2 linked regions of the Fodinicurvata sp. EGI_FJ10296 genome follow. Each later gene encodes a partner of the first gene's protein in a complex. Links are inferred from orthologs where the notes say so. Each region holds a gene or a part of one and is shown on either strand. Other genes may lie near its edges.

Region 1 (5,357 bases):
ATCTCATTGAGGCGACGGCGAATCTTGAGAATCTCCCGCGCCTGAATTTCGATATCCGAAGCCTGACCCTGCGCGCCGCCGGATGGCTGGTGAACCATGATCCTGCTGTTCGGCAGAGCATATCGCTTGCCCTTTGCACCGGCCGCCAAGAGCATCGATCCCATCGACGCCGCCTGACCGACGCACACGGTCGAGATTTCCGGTCTAATAAACTGCATCGTATCGTAAATTGCCAGTCCGGCTGTCACGACGCCGCCCGGGCTGTTGATATAAAGCGATATATCCTTGCTCGGGTTTTCCGACTCCAGAAAGAGCAACTGCGCGCAAATCAGACTCGCGACATTGTCGTTCACCGGCCCGATCAGGAAGATGATGTTCTCTTTGAGAAGCCGCGAATAGATGTCGAACGACCGCTCTCCCCGGTTGGTCTGCTCGATGACCATCGGGACAAGGGTGTTCATCCTTGGATCTTCAAATTCGGCCATTACCGTCCTCAGGTCTGCGTTCGATGGTGCGACTTTGGTCTTGGTCCGGACGCTGCGCCGGCCACTGCCAGTGAGACCATCGCGCACCGGATGCTCTTCAACAAGAGCCTCCCGACCGTGTCGCCCAGCCTTAGATGGCATCGTCGGCGCGCAGCAACAACCTCTCGCGCAAAATGCGGAAAATGGCCCCGGCAATCGACCGGGGCCACGGGACCAGTAGCTACGCCTTGGCCTCTTCCGTTTTCTGCTCCGGATCCGCGTTCTCGCCCGTGTCAATCTCGTCGGGGTCCCGCATCAGTTCCTCGATGCTCACCGTCTTTTCATCGACGGAGACCTTGGAAATGATGTGATCGACGACTTTGTCCTCGAGAATCGGCGCGCGCAGATTTTCGATCGCCTGAGGGTTCTTCTGGAAGAAATCGATCACTTCCCGTTCCTGTCCAGGGTAGCGACGCGCCTCGCTCAGAAGCGCCTGATTGAGTTCTTCCTGGGTCACCTGGATGCTCTCGGCCTTCCCGACTTCAGCCAGCAGCAGTCCCAGCCTCACGCGGCGCTCGGCGATCTGCGTATATTCGTCGCGCAGCTGCTCTTCGGGTTTGTCCTTGTCCGGATCATTGGGATCCGGGTTCTTCATCGCCTCTTCGACCTGGCGCCAGATGGAATCGAATTCCAGTTTGACCATGCCGGGCGGAACTTCGAAAGAATGACGCTCAGCCAGAATATCCAGCAGCTGCCGCTTCATCCGCGCCTTGCTTTGCTGGTCGTATTCGTTGGCCGTGCGTTTGCGTATGGCATCCTTCAGGCCATCGAGATCATCGAAGCCCAGCCCCTTGGCAAATTCGTCATCGATCACCGTTTCCTTCGGCGCCCGGACTTCTTTGACAGTGACTTCGAAGGAAACCGACTTGCCGCGGAAATCCTCGGCCGGGTAATCTTCCGGAAAGGTGATATCTACGGTTTTGGTTTCGCCCGCGGAAGCACCGACCAGCTGATCCTCGAATCCCGGGATCATGCGACCCGACCCGAGATCGAGTGCGAAATCCTCACTTGCCAGTTCGGAGCGCTTTTCGCCGTCCATCTCGCCCTCGAAGTCGATCAGGATCTGATCGCCATCGGCCGACGGGCGCGCTTCGTCGACTGCCTCGTAGGATTTTTGATTCTCGGCCAGGCGCTTGAGAGCCTCGTCGACGGTCTCGTCCGACACTTCCGCAACCGGCTTTTCAATAGAAATGTCGGAGACGTCTGGCGGCTGAATGTCAGGAAGTGCCTCGACCTTCAGGTTGATTTCCAGGTCCTTGCCGTCATCGAAGCTGGCGATATCGATCTCGGGTTTCAGCGCGGGTCGAATACCCTGGTCGGAAATGGCTTCCTGAGAGCTTTCATTGACCAAGCCCTCCACCACTTCGCCCATAACGGATTTCCGATACCGCTTGCGAAGAATCGACATCGGCACCTTACCGGGACGAAAGCCTGGAAGGCGGATATCCTTTTGGATTTCGCTCAGTCGCGTATCAACCCGTTGCTCGATGTCACCCGCCGGAATGATGACTTTCAATTCCCGGCGAAGCCCTTCGGCGTTGGTCTCGGTTACCTGCATCTCAAAAGCTTGCCTGTTTCGTTGCCGCCTATCGCCCCGGACCCCCCTGGTCCGACGCGTTGGTGTTTGAACGTGTAAACCATGGCGGGTCAAGAAATAACGACTCACCGCCGCATGGCAACACGCCTGTTCGGTGTGGCAGCAAGCGACGACAGCCCCTTCGCCACGTTGAACGTGGCTACGCGACTGACAGTCGTCAGTTGCCGAGGTCATCCGCGCATTTGCGAATTTGACCGGACGCCGAAATATTTGGTGCGGGCGGAGGGACTTGAACCCCCACGGCCAAAGCCACCAGGACCTAAACCTGACGCGTCTACCAGTTCCGCCACGCCCGCATGCGCGAACCTGCCGCGCCTATTCCGGTGGAGGTGATAGCACAGCTTCATAGCCGCAAACAGTCCAAAAACCGTCCCGTCACCACGCCGGCATCATGCCTGCGAACGTCCGGCGTCCAGCGGTCGGACCAAGTCGAAGAATATCAGCGATCGCGGCCGGCAAATCCTCGGCGACGAGGCCGACTCCCAGGCGTTTCGCCGCCTCGCCGTGTAGCCATACGCTCATTCGAGCCGCATCAAACGGCGGCTTTCCCGCGGCAATCAATGCGCCGATGAGACCTGAAAGAACATCGCCCGTTCCGGCGGTGGCCAGCGAAGCGGGTCCGTCGACGCTGACCGCGGCACGACCGTCGGGGGCGGCGATCACGGTGTCTCCGCCCTTCAGTACCACGACGGCGCCGGTCGCCCGCGCTGCCGCACGCGCGGATGATAACTTGTCCGTATCGTTGCCGGCCAGGTCTGGAAAAAGGCGGGCAAACTCACCGCTATGTGGCGTCAGAACAAGGCGATGCCCCTTCGGTGATTTCGGCAGGCCGGCAGCCCCATCCGTCGGCAGGTCGGGCGCCGGCAGGTCGGGCGCCGGCGAGAATGCCGTAAGGCCGTCGGCGTCCAGCACCAGTCCCGCTCCGGTGGAGAGCCAGTCGCGTGCCCGGCCTCTCAACCTCTCTGCCGCGGCGGCATCGCCCACTCCCGCACCCGGCCCGATGACGGCGGCCATGTGATCCGGACGCCCGACAGCGGCCGACATCGCCGATTCCCAGCCACCGCCCCCTGGGCGGAGTACGAGTCCCGGTTCGACGGCGCAAATGCCGTCAACGCCCTCACCCGCCAATGTTACGTAGCCGGCCAGACGCCGGGCGGCCGCCGCCGCCAGTCTGGCCGCACCAATCATCTCACCGCCCAGAACGACGACGTGGCCACGGCTGTATTTGTGGTCCTGGATTGTCGGCGCTGGAATCACGCCGTCCCATGCCGCCGGCCTGTTAATATGCGCCGTCGGCGCAATGACGTGCAGCACGGTGGGATCGATGCCGATGTCGACGAGATCGGTGCGGCCGCAGATCGACCGTCCAGGCTGGAGGCAGTGACCGGGCTTCAGCCGGAAAAATGTGACAGTCACATCCGCTGGAACGGCTCGCCCCTCGTCTCCTCCCCTTATCCGACCCGTCGTTCCGTCCAGCCCGCTGGGAACGTCAACGGCGACGATACGCCCCCCCCTTTGGCGCAACCGCGCGAGCAGCATGGCCGGCGCCCCGTTGAAGGGCCTGGACAGACCGGCGCCGAACAGGGCGTCGACGACCACGGCCGGCGTTCGTTGATCGTTTGCCATGGTTCGGCACCAGGAATCGTCGATGATCTCCAGGGGGCCGTTCCAATCGGCGAATGCCGTTGCCGCATCACCGGAAAGGCGGCCTGGATCTCCAAGCAGCGCAACGCTCACGGACCACCCGCGACGTGCCAGAAACGTGGCCGCGACAAAGCCGTCACCGCCGTTGTTTCCAGGCCCACAGAGGACAAGGACCGGCCCCGGGGGCGCTGACAGACGCCCGACGGCATCCGAGACGGCTCGGCCGGCCCGACGCATGAGCACATGGCCCGGCGTTCCGGCAGTGATGGCGCGAGCGTCGGCCGCGCCCATTTCCGCGGCGGTCAACAGCTCCACTGGCCACTCGGCGTTGTTCATCGCGCGGTCCCCTTCCGACCTGCTGAATCTACGCACAAATGTATACCAAGGGCGTTGGCGCGGACAGCCGCCTTCTCATGGACCTGCCCAAGATACGCTGCGGGCACGTCCTGCTATATCTATTCAGATTGCATAAAGGGGAAAATGGGGCGACCGATGGGGTTCGAACCCACGACATCTCGGACCACAACCGAGTGCTCTACCGCTGAGCTACGATCGCCATAACACTGCCGTGATCGGCAGGCGCGGTGGATATGGACGATCCATCGCTGCCCGTCAAGCCCAACGCCACAACTTTTTCCGCGCCTGCCGCCACCCGGCTCGATCAGACCAAGGCCCAGCAGAGGGCATGGACTCGTTTGGACGCTTGAACCGCAGCCATGAAATGCGGAAGGCTGTCATACAGTCAAATGATGCCGAAGCGGCGCAAACCAGCTGAAGGGGAACAGGACGAATGCCCAGCACCAGCGATACGGCCCCAGCATCGATCAGGCCGGCGGACGCGATGTCCCGCCTTGGAACCGAGACGGCCTTTCAGGTGCTCGCCCGCGCCGCCGCCATGGAGCGCGATGGCCGATCGATCATTAATCTTGGCATTGGCCAGCCAGACTTCAAAACAGCCGACCACATCGTCGAAGCTGCAGCACAAGCTCTTCGGGACGGCCATCATGGGTATACGCCGGCTCGTGGTATCCAGCCGCTTCGTGAAGCCGTCGCCGCAGATCTGCAAGGCCGTCACGGCGTCGACGTGTCGCCGGAGCGAGTCGTGATCGTGCCCGGCGGCAAGGTGACAATGTGGTTCGCCATTCTGATGTTCGGTCAGCCGGGCGCCGAAATCATCTATCCTGATCCCGGATTCCCGATCTATGGCTCAGTTATCCGCTACACGGGCGCGACGCCGGTCGCATACCCGCTTCTGCAGGAAAAGGGCTTTGCCTTCGATCCGGATGCCATCCTGGCATCGATTACCCCGGCTACCAGGCTGCTGATCGTCAACAGTCCCGCCAACCCCACCGGCGGGGTCGTGCCGCCGGAAGCCATGGATCGGCTCGTGGCTGGCCTTGCAAAGCATCCGCATGTGGCGGTCATGAGTGATGAGATATACAGCCGGATGCTCTATCCGCCGCACGCGCATCGCAGCCTGCTCAGCTATCCGGAACTTGAGGACCGGCTGATTCTGCTCGATGGCTGGTCGAAGACCTATGCGATGACCGGCTGGCGCCTCGGATTCGGCGTTTGGCCATCGGCACTGATCG
Region 2 (10,275 bases), on another replicon or contig:
GAATTGGTTTCATCATGCGCGTGAAACTTCTTACTGCGCTTAATGAACTTCTTATACACCGGGTGCATGATCCGACGCTCGACAGAGACGGTGACCGTCTTGTCCATCTTATCAGATACAACTTTCCCAGTCAGGACGCGCCTTGGCATGTCTTATCCCCTTTAGCTCGCCGCGGCGACAGCCCGGCCACGCTCGTCCAACAGCGTTTTGATCCGGGCAATGTCACGGCGAATGACACGGACACGCGCCGTATTTTCCATCTGACCGGACGCCTTCTGGAACCGCAGATTGAATTGCTCTTTCTTGAGCGCGACCAACTGATCGTTCAATTCGTCCTCGCTCTTCGTCCGAAGATCACTGGCCTTCATCACTCGACCTCCTCACCCAGTCGAGCAACGAACCGCGTATCAACCGGAAGCTTCGACGACGCTAATGCGAAGGCTTCCTTGGCGAGCACGCCAGGCACGCCGTCCAGCTCGAACATCACTCGACCCGGCTTAACACGGCACATCCAGTATTCTGGACTGCCCTTCCCCTTACCCATACGAACTTCGGCCGGTTTCTGCGAAACCGGGACATCCGGGAATATACGGATCCACACTCGACCTTGGCGTCGGATGTGACGGGTTATGGCCCGTCGCGCCGCCTCGATCTGACGTGCGGTCACGCGCCCGGGAGAGACGGCCCTGAGCCCGAAAGCTCCGAAATTCAGGTCCGTACCCCCCTTGGCGACGCCCTTGACCCGTCCCTTGTGCGCCTTCCGAAACTTGGTGCGCTTTGGACTCAGCATCGTCGTTTCCTCTTATGCAATCGGCGTAGACGCCGCCTCAGTTGCTACGGCCGCCGCTATTCTGATCGGTAAGCCGTTTGTCCTGGGCCATGGGATCGTGGGCCATGATTTCGCCCTTGAAGACCCAGACCTTGACCCCACACGTCCCGTATGTCGTTTTCGCCGTCGCTGTGCCATAGTCAATTTCGGCACGAAGCGTGTGCAACGGAACACGCCCTTCGCGATACCATTCGGTCCGGGCGATTTCAGCGCCGCCGAGACGACCGCCGCAATTAATCCGGATACCAAGCGCACCGAGCCGCATTGCGTTCTGAACCGCGCGTTTCATGGCACGCCTGAATGCCACTCGCCGCTCAAGCTGGTTCGAGATGTTCTCGGCGATCAGCCGTGCGTCGATCTCCGGCTTGCGGATCTCAACGATGTTCAGCGACACATCCGAACCGATCATCTTCGACAGTTCCAGGCGGAGCCGCTCGATGTCAGCCCCCTTCTTGCCGATGATGACGCCGGGGCGAGCGGTATGAATTGTCACCCTTGCGCGCTTGGCTGGCCGTTCTATCACGATGCGGCTGACACCCGCTTGGGCGACCCGCTTGTGCAGAAACTCGCGAATAGCACGATCTTCATGCAGCAGCTTGGCATAGTCACGGTCAGCGTACCAACGCGAATCCCACGTACGGTTGATGCCGAGTCGAAGACCAACCGGGTTGATTTTCTGTCCCATATTATACGGTCTCCTCACGTTCCCGAACAACGATTGTCAGGTTCGACCATGGCTTCACGATCTTGCCGACACGTCCCCTCGCCCGGGCCCGAAATCGCTTCATGACCAAGCTCTTACCGACATAGGCCTCCGAAACATAGAGCCGATCGACATCCAACTGGTGATTGTTTTCTGCATTGGCGATCGCGGACTCAAGTACCTTCTTAACATCACCTGCGGCGCGGCGCTTGGAGAAGCTAAGGTCGGTCATCGCACGAGCGGCTTCCTTGCCACGGATAAGACGGGCCACCAAATTGAGCTTGCTTGTACTGCCGCGAATCTGGCTACCACGGGCTACGGCCTCGCTTTCGCCAACGCGTCGTTCTGCCTTTGGCTTGCCCATCCCTACTTCCTCTTCGCCTTCTTGTCCGCCGTGTGCCCGTAATACGTACGAGTCGGTGCGAACTCACCAAACTTATGGCCGACCATATTCTCGTTCACCAGCACAGGTAGAAATTTGTGACCGTTGTGAACGCCGAAGGTAAGGCCTACGAAATGCGGCAAAATCGTCGAACGCCGAGACCAAATCTTAATGACCTCGTTGCGGCCGGAATCCCGAGCCGCCTCCGCCTTTTTGAGCAGATAACCGTCGACGAACGGCCCCTTCCACACGGAACGCGCCATCTTCCGTCTCCCTTACTTCGCCTTGCGCCGACGAACAATGTACTTGTCCGTGGCCTTGTTGCGTCTGGTCTTGTGGCCTTTAGTGGGTTTGCCCCACGGCGTGACCGGATGTCGACCGCCTGATGTCCGACCCTCACCGCCACCGTGCGGATGGTCGATCGGGTTCATGGCAACGCCGCGAACGGACGGCCGTTTGCCAAGCCACCGCTTTCGTCCAGCCTTTCCGAGACTGGTATTCGACTGATCCGGATTTGAAACCGCGCCAACCGTCGCCATGCACTCGCCTCTGACCACACGCAGTTCGCCGGAGGCAAGCTTAACCTGCGCATAGCCGGTATCCCGGCCAACAAGTTGAACATAGGTTCCGGCGGCGCGAGCGATCTGCCCGCCCTTGCCAGGCTTCATCTCCACGTTGTGAAGAATCGTACCGACCGGAATATTTCTAAGCGGCATCGCGTTGCCGGGTTTAATATCTGCCCGTTCCGCGGAGATAACCTTATCGCCGACCGAAAGCCGCTGAGGCGCAAGAATATAAGAGACTTCACCGTCACCATACTCGATGAGCGCGATGTAAGCAGTCCGGTTGGGATCGTATTCGATCCTCTGGACAACTGCTTCGACGCCCTGCTTCCGGCGCTTAAAATCCACCAGCCTGTATTTTTGCTTGTGGCCACCGCCGATCCGCCGTGCGGTTACGCGCCCGGTGTTGTTACGGCCACCACTTTTCCCCAAGCCACTCGTCAGCTTCTTAACCGGTTTGCCCTTATAGACATCCGATCGATCTACAGTGACGAGCTGTCGTCTGCCCGGTGTTACCGGGTTATGCTGTTTCAGCGCCATGCGTCAAACCCCCGTCGTCACGTCGATGGAATGCCCTTCGGCCAAAGTGACGATCGCTTTCTTCTGATCGGACCTCTTCCCAGAAACGCCCTTAAACCGCTTGGTCTTACCCTTTTGTACAAGGGTGTTGACGGCCGTGACCTTTACGTCAAAAAGCGTTTCTATAGCCTGTTTGATCTCGGGCTTGGTTGCTTCGGGCGATACACGAAATGCCACTTGCCCATGTTCAGACATCACTGTCGATTTTTCAGTGATGATTGGCGATCGGATCACGTCGTACATCCGTTCCCGTGTAATCTTCGGAAACTTGCGAATACCGTTCGTTTTCATGACAGACGAGCCTCCAGCTTCTCAACGGCGTCTTTGCTTAAGACGAGCGTTTCGCGACGCAGGATGTCATAAACGTTTGCGCCCTGACTCGGCAGAACGTCGATGAACGGAAGGTTCCGAATGGCCAGCGCAAAAGCTCCGTCAATCTCTTCACCGCCGATGAAAATAGCGGATTTGAGCCCGAGCGCCGCCAACTTTTGCCGCATGGCTGCAGTCTTGTGGCTGTCTGCGGCCAACCGATCCAGGATGAGCACCTGTCCTGCTTTCACCTTGGACGAAAGAGCAGTCTTCAACGCCAGCGCCCGAACCTTCTTCGGCAGATCGAATCCATGATCGCGCGGAGTCGGTCCGAAGACTACGCCACCACCCCTGAACTGCGCGACGCGAAGACTGCCGGCGCGAGCCCGTCCGGTACCTTTCTGGCGCCAAGGTTTTTTCGTGGTGCCGGCGACTTCACTGCGACCCTTCACCTTATGGGTGCCAGCCCGCCGTTTCGCCAATTGCCACCGTACCGCGCGGTGAAGCAGATCCTTCCGGACATCTACACCAAAGACCGCATCGCTCAAGTCGATCTCGCCGGCCTCGGTATTGTCGAGAGTTTTGACCGTTACCTTCATCGTCTCAGTTCCCGCTCTCTGTGCCGGCAGCCGACTCGGCAGGTTCGCTGGAACCATCCGATTCACCGGACGTGGTGCTTGCCGATGCCTTGCGGACCGCACCGGGGCGAGGAGCCGCATCAGGCAGGGGCCGCTTAACAGCGTCACTTATAAAGACCCAGCCGCCCTCGGACCCCGGGACAGCGCCACGAACAAGGACCAGACCCCGTTCCACATCTGTCGACACAACGGAAAGATTCTGAACCGTCACTCGCCGATCACCCATGTGGCCGGCCATTTTCTTGCCCTTGAAAACCCGGCCCGGATCCTGATTCTGACCCGTCGATCCGTGCGCTCGGTGAGACACAGATACACCGTGCGATGCCCGAAGACCGGCGAACCCATGCCGTTTCATCGGACCGGCAAATCCCTTACCGATCGATGTGCCTGTCACATCGACAAACTGGCCTGGAACAAAATGGTCCGCCGTCAATTCGTCGCCGACATCCAGCAATTCGTCATCGCCAACCCGGAACTCACAGACTTTCCGCTTTGGCTCGACAAGAGCCTTCGCAAAGTGTCCGCGCATCGGCTTGCTAACGTTCTTGACCTTCGCTTTGCCTGCGCCGAGTTGAACAGCGGAATAGCCGTCATTTTCGGTACGCCTGACAGCGATCACCTGACATGAATCGACTTTAAGAACCGTTACAGGAACATGAACGCCCTCGTCAGTGAAGACGCGCGTCATACCCACTTTTTGCGCAATAATTCCGGAACGCATGTCGCCCCCCTTAGAGCTTGATTTCGACATCCACGCCGGCCGCAAGGTCGAGCTTCATCAGCGCATCGACCGTCTGCGGCGTCGGATCGACGATGTCGAGCAAACGCTTGTGGGTGCGGATCTCGAACTGCTCACGCGACTTCTTATCGATGTGCGGCGACCGCAGCACGGTGTAACGCTCCATCCGAGTCGGAAGCGGTATCGGGCCGCGCACCTGGGCGCCGGTCCGCTTTGCCGTCGAAACGATTTCGGACGTCGACTGGTCCAAGACCCTATGGTCGAACGCTTTCAATCGTATCCTGATATTTTGACTGTCCATTACCTGTCCTGGTTTGTCTGTGAGTGCCGAGAGGTCCCCGCCGATTGACCGACGGATACATCGCGAACAGTCGACCTCAAACGAAAATGCATGAGGGAAGCCGGCGCCTTATACACGCCGACGTTCCCGCATGCCAGAGCAAAAGTCCGTCCCCGCGCAAGCGGGGCCGAACCAGTAACACTTATTCGACGATCGAAGCGACGACGCCGGCGCCAACGGTACGGCCGCCTTCGCGGATTGCGAACCGAAGGCCTTCATCCATCGCGATCGGCGCGATCAGTGTCACTTCCATCGACACGTTGTCCCCCGGCATGACCATCTCCGTGCCTTCCGGAAGGGTCACGCTGCCCGTCACGTCCGTCGTTCGGAAATAGAATTGCGGCCGGTAATTCGAGAAAAACGGCGTGTGGCGACCGCCCTCTTCCTTGGTCAGAATGTACGCTTCGGCCTTGAACTTCGTGTGCGGCGTGATCGAGCCCGGCTTCGCCAGCACCTGGCCACGCTCGACATCTTCACGCTTCGTCCCGCGAAGCAGTGCGCCGATGTTGTCCCCCGCCTCGCCGCTGTCCAGCAGCTTGCGGAACATCTCAACGCCGGTGCAAACCGTCTTGACCGTCTTGTGAAGGCCGACAATCTCGACCTCTTCACCCACCTTGACGATCCCGCGCTCCACACGCCCCGTCACGACCGTGCCACGGCCCGAAATCGAAAACACGTCTTCGATCGGCATCAGGAACGGCAGGTCCTTCGGACGCTCAGGCGTCGGTATATACGCGTCGACCTGCTTCATCAGCTCAAGAATGGCTTCCTTGCCAAGCTTGTCGTCCGTGCCCTCGATCGCCGCCAGCGCCGAACCCTTCACGATCGGAATATCGTCGCCTGGGAAATCATACGAACTCAGCAACTCGCGGATTTCCATCTCCACAAGCTCAAGCAGCTCTTCGTCATCCACCTGGTCGCATTTGTTCATGAACACCACCAGACCGGGAACGCCAACCTGGCGTGCCAGAAGGATGTGCTCACGGGTCTGCGGCATCGGGCCGTCCGCCGCCGAAACCACCAGAATCGCACCGTCCATCTGCGCCGCACCCGTGATCATGTTCTTCACGTAGTCGGCGTGGCCAGGACAGTCCACATGCGCATAGTGACGCGCATCCGTCTCGTATTCCACATGCGCCGTCGAAATCGTGATCCCGCGCGCCTTCTCTTCGGGCGCCTTGTCGATCGCGTCATACGCCAGATAACTGCCGGAACCGGATGACTCGAACAAAACCTTCGTGATCGCCGCCGTCAGCGTCGTCTTGCCGTGGTCAACGTGACCGATCGTTCCTATGTTCGCATGCGGCTTCGTCCGCTCAAACTTTGCCTTGGCCATGTTATCAAATTCTCCGTTCTCAGAATGCCGCTCTTGGACCGCTAGGCTAGCTTCGCCTTCACCTCATCGGCGATCGCCTGAGGTACCGGGTCGTAATGGTCAAAGAACATACTGTATTGCGCACGCCCCTGTGACATCGAACGCAGGGTGTTCACATACCCGAACATGTTCGCGAGCGGGACCATCGCGTTCACGACATTTGCGTTCCCGCGGTTTTCCATTCCCGTGACGTTACCGCGCCGGCTGTTCAGATCGCCGATAATGTCACCCATATATTCTTCGGGGGTGACCACCTCGACCCGCATCACAGGCTCGAGAAGAACCGGCTTCGCCTTGGGAATCCCTTCCCGATAGGCCGCACGGGACGCGATTTCAAAGGCCATGACACTCGAATCGACATCATGATAGGCGCCATCAATGAGGGTCACTTTGAAATCGACCATCGGGAAGCCAGCGATCACGCCAGTTTCCTTGGAAGACTCCAACCCATGCTGAACGCCAGGGATGTATTCCTTCGGCACGGAACCGCCGACGATCTTGCTCTCGAATTTGAAGCCTTCGCTCCGCTCGAGCGGCTCGAACTGCAACTTTATTCGAGCGAATTGACCGGAGCCGCCAGTTTGCTTCTTGTGCGTGTAATCCACTTCGGCCTTCGCCGAAATTGTCTCACGATAGGCGACCTGCGGCGCACCAACATTCGCGTCAACTTTGAATTCCCGGCGCATGCGGTCGACGAGAATGTCAAGGTGAAGCTCACCCATTCCCTTGATGACCGTTTGCCCGCTTTCATGGTCAACACTAACGCGGAAAGATGGATCCTCCGCCGCCAGCCGTTGAAGAGCCGTCGACATCTTTTCCTGGTCAGCCTTGGATTTGGGTTCCACCGCAACTTCAATAACCGGGTCGGGAAACTCCATCCGCTCCAGAATGATCGGCTTCGATGGATCGCACAACGTATCGCCGGTCGTCGTGTTCTTCAGACCGACCAGCGCAACAATGTCGCCCGCTGACGCGAATTTGATTTCTTCTCTTGTGTTCGCATGCATCAACAGCATACGACCCACGCGTTCCCGCTGCTCTTTTACGCTGTTGAACAGATAGCTGCCGGCTTCAACGGTACCGGAATAGACCCGCACGAATGTCAGCGTCCCTACATAGGGATCCGACATGATCTTGAATGCCAATGCCGAGAAAGGGGCTTCATCGTCTGTCGGCCGGGAAACCTTCTCTTCGGTGGAGGGGACAATTCCCTCAACCCTCTCCACATCGAACGGCGACGGAAGGTAATCAACCACGGCGTCCAGAAGCGGCTGAATACCTTTGTTCTTAAAGGCAGTGCCGAGCATAACCGGAACGAAACTGAGACCGATTGTGCCCTTTCGGATACAACTTCTCAGCGTATCGGCGTCCGGCTCCTTGCCCTCGAGGTAAGCTTCCATCGCCGCATCGTCATGCTCCACGGCCATCTCGAGAAGCTTGTACCGCCATTCCGCAGCATGCTCCTTGAGTTCTTCCGGAATTTCCCGATACTCGAATTCCGCTCCGAGCGACTCGTCTTTCCAGATAATCGCCCTCATCTCAACGAGATCGATTACGCCGGCAAACTCTGCTTCGCTCCCAATCGGCAGCTGCAATACCAAAGGCGTCGCACCCAGCCGATCAACAATCATGTCGACGCTGCGGTAAAAGTTTGCGCCCATGCGATCCATCTTATTGATGAAACACATACGCGGAACCTTGTACTTGTCCGCTTGGCGCCAGACCGTTTCCGATTGAGGTTCAACACCAGCAACGGAGTCGAAGACAGCAACCGCACCATCAAGTACGCGAAGCGATCTTTCGACTTCAATTGTGAAATCGACGTGTCCCGGCGTGTCAATGATATTGACGCGATGATCCCGCCAGAAGCAGGTCGTCGCGGCCGACGTAATCGTTATGCCGCGCTCCTGTTCCTGCTCCATCCAATCCATCGTCGCGGCGCCGTCATGGACCTCGCCGATTTTGTGCGAACGCCCCGTATAGTACAGGATGCGTTCCGTAGTCGTCGTTTTACCCGCATCGATATGCGCCATAATACCGATATTTCGGTAATTGGCGATCGGTGTCTGGCGCTTCAAAGACATTATGCCATTCCCGGTTTGCAGTCGGTTAATCGCCTTACCAGCGGTAATGCGAGAACGCTTTGTTGGCCTCTGCCATCTTATGCGTATCTTCTCGCTTCTTTACCGCGGCGCCGCGTTGGTTGGCGGCATCGAGAAGTTCGTTGCACAGACGGTCAACCATCGTCGTTTCAGAGCGCTTCCGCGCGGCGACTATCAGCCAACGAATGGCCAATGCCTGGCTCCGCTCGGACCGCACTTCCACCGGCACCTGATAGGTCGCACCGCCGACCCGTCGCGAGCGAACTTCGACCTGCGGACGAACATTGCCGAGCGCGTCGTGAAACAGCTGAACCGGATCCGCCTTCGCGCGGCTTTCAAGCCGCTCCAACGCTCCGTATACGATTCCTTCGGCGATGGACTTCTTGCCGTCGCGCATAACATTGCTCATAAACTTGCTTATTACGACGTCCCCGAACTTCGGATCCGGGAGGACATCGCGTTTTTCTGCTCTATGACGCCGTGACATGATCTATCCCTTACTTCGGTCGTTTCGCGCCATACTTTGAACGGCGCTGCTTCCGGTTTTTCACACCCTGCGTGTCCAATGCACCGCGAACCGTGTGGTACCGGACGCCGGGAAGATCCTTTACGCGGCCGCCACGGATCAGCACGACCGAATGCTCCTGAAGGTTATGCCCCTCACCCGGAATATAGCTCGTGACCTCGAAGCCGTTCGTCAGTCGGACACGCGCTACCTTACGAAGTGCCGAGTTCGGCTTCTTCGGGGTGGTCGTATAGACGCGGGTGCATACGCCGCGTTTCTGGGGGCAGGCCTCCAGCGCCGGAACCTTGTTGCGCGCCCGCACCGGCGTACGCGGCTTACGGATCAACTGATTGATCGTTGGCATATCAGCCCTTTTTTAAAACTCGTTAGATTATCAGTCCAATAGCGGAACGAGCTCCGCCACAGACCGCCGAGCCCTGAAAGGAACCGGTGGCGCCCGATTGCTTTTCCTGCTGTGTCGCCGATGCAAGACGATGCGCAAAACAAAAGAAAGCCAGCCAGGCGTTTCCGCGATGCGGACTCCGGCGGCTTTCTTTGGCGGCGTGGATGGATTCGCCACGATCTATCGTCATTTCACCGACGGCGATCAGCGTCTAGACAGCGTTCGTCTACTGCCAGGTCCCGTCAAGGTTCGCGGACTATACGTATGGCCGCACAGCACGTCAAGAAGACTCCTCGCTGCCCTCGTCAATAAACGGTCATGCCTGTCACAAGGCGGCCGGCAGCATGGGCCACGGACGGACCATCGATGTCCGTCCATGAACCACGAAACCGAGCCCTGCTGGCGATCAGAAACGAGTCGAGGCACCTGCATCGAGTCAATTATGCAGCGGAGCTTTCACCGGAGTCCGAATGCCCCTCAAGGAAATCCATATCGCCTGCATATCCTTGCGTAACATTTCGATCCCGCTTTGCCGCAACTTTCTTCACGCGACTGACATAGGCTCCGGTTCCGGCCGGTATCAAAGATCCGACGATCACGTTTTCCTTGAGGCCAACGAGCCCATCGATCTTGCCGGCAACAGCAGCTTCCGTCAGAACACGGGTTGTCTCCTGGAACGATGCTGCCGAGATGAAGGAACGCGTTTGGAGCGATGCCTTGGTAATACCCTGCAGGACAGGCATTCCACTGGCAGTACGATACCCCTCGGTCTCCGTCTTCTGGTTGACCTCGTCAAACTCCTCACGGT

Evidence for each region.
Region 2: the proteins of tig (region 1) and rpsG are in contact, whole or in part, in a crystal structure (PDB 3GTY), measured with the Thermotoga maritima proteins. The link is inferred for Fodinicurvata sp. EGI_FJ10296 from one-to-one orthologs. Residues at the interface, in WP_004081061.1 of Thermotoga maritima: Glu122, Val124, Val129, Leu130, Tyr133, Glu188, Gly259, Ile262, Tyr263, Glu266, Ser270, Glu273, Gln274, Glu277, Arg308, Gln311, Ile312, Ser315, Tyr316, Glu325, Arg329, Arg336, Leu363, Phe366, Trp367, Arg373, Leu377, Arg381, Leu384, Glu387; in WP_004081843.1 of Thermotoga maritima: Lys34, Lys52, Lys55, Glu59, Arg62, Gln63, Glu66, Asn67, Lys69, Val71, Arg95, Ala109, Lys110, Lys111, Gly112, Arg113, Pro114, Glu117, Glu121, Ile124, Ala125, Tyr127, Asn128, Asn129, Thr130, Gly131, Lys135, Asp139, Arg142, Met143.

What each region holds. Positions count from the first base shown.
Region 1 is NZ_JBFCVL010000002.1:6,731-12,087, forward strand. The notes cover bases 1-3,000. They hold tig (trigger factor), read right to left. Parts: upstream 2,296-3,000; coding sequence 706-2,295; downstream 1-705. Other genes in these bases: clpP (ATP-dependent Clp endopeptidase proteolytic subunit ClpP), read right to left, coding at 1-485; ABZ728_RS03455 (NAD(P)H-hydrate dehydratase), read right to left, coding at 2,497-3,000. Also shown: more of ABZ728_RS03455, read right to left, coding at 3,001-4,101; ABZ728_RS03465 (pyridoxal phosphate-dependent aminotransferase), read left to right, coding at 4,556-5,357. UniProt on the Bacillus subtilis protein: Involved in protein export. Acts as a chaperone by maintaining the newly synthesized protein in an open conformation. Functions as a peptidyl-prolyl cis-trans isomerase.
Region 2 is NZ_JBFCVL010000007.1:118,666-128,940, forward strand. The notes cover bases 7,312-10,275. They hold rpsG (30S ribosomal protein S7), read right to left. Parts: upstream 9,047-10,275; coding sequence 8,576-9,046; downstream 7,312-8,575. Other genes in these bases: fusA (elongation factor G), read right to left, coding at 7,312-8,535; rpsL (30S ribosomal protein S12), read right to left, coding at 9,057-9,428; rpoC (DNA-directed RNA polymerase subunit beta'), read right to left, coding at 9,908-10,275. In the rest of the region: rpsQ (30S ribosomal protein S17), read right to left, coding at 1-149; rpmC (50S ribosomal protein L29), read right to left, coding at 162-371; rplP (50S ribosomal protein L16), read right to left, coding at 368-790; rpsC (30S ribosomal protein S3), read right to left, coding at 828-1,514; rplV (50S ribosomal protein L22), read right to left, coding at 1,516-1,896; rpsS (30S ribosomal protein S19), read right to left, coding at 1,899-2,177; rplB (50S ribosomal protein L2), read right to left, coding at 2,190-3,017; ABZ728_RS16430 (50S ribosomal protein L23), read right to left, coding at 3,021-3,347; rplD (50S ribosomal protein L4), read right to left, coding at 3,344-3,964; rplC (50S ribosomal protein L3), read right to left, coding at 3,969-4,724; rpsJ (30S ribosomal protein S10), read right to left, coding at 4,735-5,043; tuf (elongation factor Tu), read right to left, coding at 5,225-6,418; more of fusA, read right to left, coding at 6,460-7,311.